Regions from separate parts of the Clostridium omnivorum genome, predicted to be linked through region 2. Evidence: a T-box and tRNA genes for the amino acid it is inferred to sense, from the RefSeq annotation. Region 2 holds a T-box; the other holds one or more tRNA genes.
What was found. The T-box of region 2 lies ahead of thrS (threonine--tRNA ligase). A T-box ahead of a tRNA ligase gene usually reads a tRNA of that ligase, here a tRNA-Thr.
Positions count from the first base shown of each region.

Region 1: it encodes a tRNA-Thr, which carries the amino acid that the T-box ahead of thrS (threonine--tRNA ligase) is inferred to sense. The anticodon was not compared.

Region 1 is NZ_BRXR01000001.1:2,002,292-2,004,703, forward strand. It holds gene bsdE14_RS09495 (hypothetical protein) at 1-227, opposite strand, end outside; gene bsdE14_RS09500 (GNAT family N-acetyltransferase) at 383-862, opposite strand; tRNA gene bsdE14_RS09505 (tRNA-Thr) at 1,107-1,182, opposite strand; gene recQ (DNA helicase RecQ) at 1,400-2,412, opposite strand, start outside.
Region 2 is NZ_BRXR01000001.1:2,329,761-2,332,172, reverse strand. It holds gene bsdE14_RS11180 (hypothetical protein) at 1-283, opposite strand, end outside; T-box leader at 459-678, shown strand; T-box leader at 717-937, shown strand; gene thrS (threonine--tRNA ligase) at 987-2,412, shown strand, end outside.

The DNA.
Region 1 (2,412 bases), 330 kb from region 2:
ACTTCTTGCTCCTTCTTTGTTTCTTGCTCTTTCTTAGCTTCTTCGTCTTTTTTAGTATCTTCTACTTTAGTATTTTCTGCTTGAACAGTAGCCTTATCATTACTATTATTTTGACTTAAAACCTGACTGCTTCTTTTCTGTGATTCATTGTACTCATAAGCTGCAAATGCTGAGCCAGTAAAAACAAAAATTATTATGATTATTATCATTAGTTTTCTTTTTTTCATTGTAAAATCATCCTTTCGCTAATACTAGTTTATCAAAATTATAGCTAATATATCTATAAAATAAAATATATTTTTTATTAATATTCGTTCTTACATTATTAAATAACAAAAAAACATAATGGTTTTCCCACTATGTTTTAAAAACACTCAATTAATTAAATAGCTTTATCCATACGTCTAATTTCCTTTAGGAAATAAAAACTTATATCATTTTTATTTACAATTTTATATCCTAACTTCTCAAATAATTCGGTAGCTGTGGCATTATCAGCTGGAATAAATGAAGCCATGCTGTTGCAGCCCTCATATTTCACCCAGTTTTCTGCCTCAATTATTAATAACTTTCCTAAACCCTTATTTCTATAGTTAGAATCTATATACCATCCTTCAATATATCCAACACGGTCATTAACCATTCCGTCAAACTTTTTTATAGAAACTTCAATAAAACCAATAAGTTGTCCTTTATCCTCTGCTACAAAAATATTCCAGCCTAATTCACAATCAGAGCTTCCACCTTCTGAATCAACTTCTGTCCCATTCTCATTGTGTGCTTTGTTTTCTCTAGAAAATAATTTCATCCTTAATTTTTCACAGTTGTCTAAATCTGATTGTTCATATTCTCGTATTATCATCTTTACTAAAAACCCCCATTATTGATTTCACAATAATACACTTTATTATTTTAAAACTTTTAATTGTTATTCTTTTAAAACAAGTAAAGTTACAACAAAGCTCCTATACCTCCTAATCGTACTTTTTAAAAGAATATAACAAAAATATTATACACAATTTAAATATTTTAGCAAGCATAATTTAATTAAGTATTATTAAAGCAAAAATAAAGCTAGAAATAGCTTTATTTTAATACTATAAAATTGGAGCTGAAAAAGGGAATCGAACCCTCGACCTACGCATTACGAGTGCGTCGCTCTACCGACTGAGCTATTTCAGCTTAATCATATAGATGCATATATTAAATTTATATTTAAAATCCAAAATACATTGCTATAATTAAATACTTGAAGATTAGTTATGCTGCTTTATTTAATAATTTATGCTAATATCCTCTTCACCTCATCAATTCTACTACTATTACATAATTTATTCAATAGGCTTTCCATTAATTCTAATAATCTTCTAATTACAGCTCAAACCTTATGAAAATATTACTATTTATACTTTGCAATGACAGCTTTTATAGCCGCATAATCTACTTCTTCAGGTAGTGCTTCCTTAAGAGGCTTTAATTTTGCTGCACCAATTTCTTTAATTTTATCTAATATAAGCTTTTCATGCTCTTTAGGAATTAATCTATCTAAATCGACCTCATGTCCTTCTACTGAGCACTGTATTATATGATTTTGTATAGTAAGATTAGTAACATTTCTTTCCTTTGCTATGTCTTCTATGGATTTACCTTGTCTATATAAATCTAGAGAAATTATATGGCTAGGGGTTGCCTCTTCCTTCTTTCCCTTAGCTACTTTGCTCTTCTGCTCACTTTCCGTGTCTATAACAATGCTCTTGCGTTCCTTATACTTATTTACAGCTTCTAAAAATACTTCTCCATATTTTGCAAGCTTAGCTTCTCCTATACCCTTAATGTTCAACATATCCTCCAAACTGCTAGGCATATATTGACTTAGTTCCTTAAGTGTACTATCTGCAAAAATAATATAAGGCGGAACCTTTTCTCTCTCTGAAATTTCTTTTCTCAGTGCCCTTAACTCCTCAAATAGGGAATCCTGAGTTACAGTTTTTTGCTTCTTCTTTCTTACCTTTTGGAATACTTGTTCCTTTAGCTTTAAAACATCAATTGCCTTTTGCCTCAATCTAACCATTGGAAACTGTCCTTCAGTCATTATTAAGTATTCATCTGCTATAAGTACATTTATTAAATCCTTAATTTCTTGAACTGTGTAATTTTTCATTATTCCATAAGTAGATAATTCATCAAACCCAAGCTCATAAATTTTCTTATTTTTAGAGCCCCTAAGTACCTCTGCTATTAGTGTTGTTCCATAGCGTTCTTTCATTCTAAGTATGCAGGAGAATATCTTCTGAGCATCTATTGTAATATCAACCAGCTCTCTGTCATCATTACAGGTGCTGCAGTTGCCGCAGTTTTCCTTAACATTCTCTTCGCCAAAGTATTCTAATATATATTTTCTAAGGCACTTTG
Region 2 (2,412 bases):
CATAGTTTTCTGCTGTATAATTCCCAAGATATGCTCTGCCAAAGAGATCTATTCCATTACTTTTATGGAATCCATTAGGCAATTCATCCTTCAAGGTTATGTCCTGAATCTCATCAATTTTTAGTTCCACTTTATATAAACCAGATATTTTTAAAGTATCATTTTTCACTGTAGGTTTTGCACAATTTATGGCATAAAGAATCACTCCAAAGACCATAGCTACAATAAAAATTGAAAATACAAGCTTTATAAATGTATAATCCTTTTGCTTATAAATCTTCATTATAATTTCTCCTCGTCTTTAAAATACTTTCATCAATTTATTATACTTCAAATTTCATAAAATGTACCCCCTAATTATCCACATTAATGCTTCAAAATTACATTTAAGAAAATTTTTATAATTTATTCCAAAAGTATATTGACATATTTTTTGCTCAGACATATAATAATAGAAAATAAAAACTGTGAAGAGGAAAAGTAAACGGACTACTGTTAAAAGAGAGAGAAACTCATAGGCTGAAAGGTTTCTTGAACAAGTGCTGTTGAAAAACCACCTCTGAGTTGAATGCTGAATTACAGTAAGCATATCCGTTAGCCCACGTTATAGGTTTTGAGTGACAGTGATATTTTTATTACTGTAATTTGGGTGGAACCGCGATAATACTCGTCCCTTTTTTAGGGAGGAGTTTTTTTATTTTTAATTAAATATTATATCTAAAGCATTGATGAGGAAGAGTACGCAATTTACTGTTCTAAGAGAGAGAAGTCCATCGGGTGCAAGGCTTCTTGTGCAAGTATTGCTGAAAACCACCTCTGAGTTGAATACTGAATTTTAGTAGGTATATCCGTTAACCGCGTTATAGGTTTTGAGTGACAGTAATAAATTTTCTATTACTGTAATTTGGGTGGAACCGCGATGATACTCGTCCCTTTTTTAGGGATGAGTTTTATTTTTTTGATTATATTTTAAGGAGGATTTTATTATGAATAATGAAAAAGAACTACTTGCTCTTAGACACACTGCCGCACACATACTTGCTCAGGCAGTAAAAAGATTATATCCTGAGGTAAAACTAACTATAGGTCCTTCCATAGAAAACGGCTTTTACTATGATTTTGATTCTAATGAGACTTTTACTGCAGCAATGCTAGAAGACATTGAAAAAGAAATGAAAAATATAGTAAAAGAAAATTTAAAGCTAGAACGTTTTGTGCTTTCAAGAGAAGAAGCTATGAAACTTATGAAAGAAAAAGATGAACCTTACAAAGTTGAATTAATTGAAGGCATTCCAGAAAATGAAGAGCTTTCTTTCTACAAGCAAGGTGAATTTGTTGACCTGTGTGCTGGTCCTCATGTAGAGTCCACTGGCAAAGTTAAAGCTTTTAAGCTTTTATCTGTTGCTGGAGCTTACTTTAGAGGCGATGAAAACAATAAGATGCTTCAAAGAATCTATGGAACAGCTTTTGCTTCAAAGGAAGAGCTAAAGGAATATTTAAATATGCTGGAGGAGGCTAAAAAAAGGGATCACAGAAAGCTTGGAAAAGAGCTTAAACTATTTGCACTAATGGAAGAAGGTCCAGGTTTTCCTTTCTTTTTACCTAATGGGGTAGTGCTAAAAAATGCTCTGATAGATTATTGGAGAGAGCTTCATAAAAAGTATGGCTATATAGAAATTGAAACTCCAATCATACTTAATAGAGAGCTGTGGGAAACTTCAGGACATTGGTTTCACTACAAGGAAAATATGTATACTGTAAATATTGATGAAGAGGAATTTGCTATTAAGCCTATGAACTGCCCAGGAGGAATGTTAGTATACAAGTCTGAAGCTCATTCCTATAGAGAGCTGCCTATTAGAGCTGCTGAAATGGGAAGGGTTCACAGACATGAGCTATCAGGTGCACTGCATGGACTTATGAGAGTAAGGGCCTTCACTCAGGATGATGCCCATATATTCATGCTTCCAGAACAAATTAAGGATGAAATCAAAGGGGTAATATCCCTGATAGATGAGATATATACTAGGTTTGGCTTTAAATATAAAGTTGAGCTTTCAACTAAGCCAGAAAACTCCATGGGAAGTGCCGAGGATTGGGAGATAGCTGAAAGCGCTCTTCAAGGTGCCTTAGACGAAATAAACATGGACTATAAAATCAACCCAGGCGATGGTGCCTTCTATGGTCCAAAAATAGATTTTCATCTAGAAGACAGCATAGGCAGAAGGTGGCAATGCGGAACTATTCAGCTTGATTTCCAGCTTCCACAGAGATTTGATCTTCATTATATAGGAAGTGATAACGAAAAACATCGTCCTATAGTAATTCATAGAGCCATCTTTGGAAGCCTTGAGAGGTTTATAGCTATTTTAATTGAACACTTCGGCGGCAAGTTCCCAACTTGGATAGCGC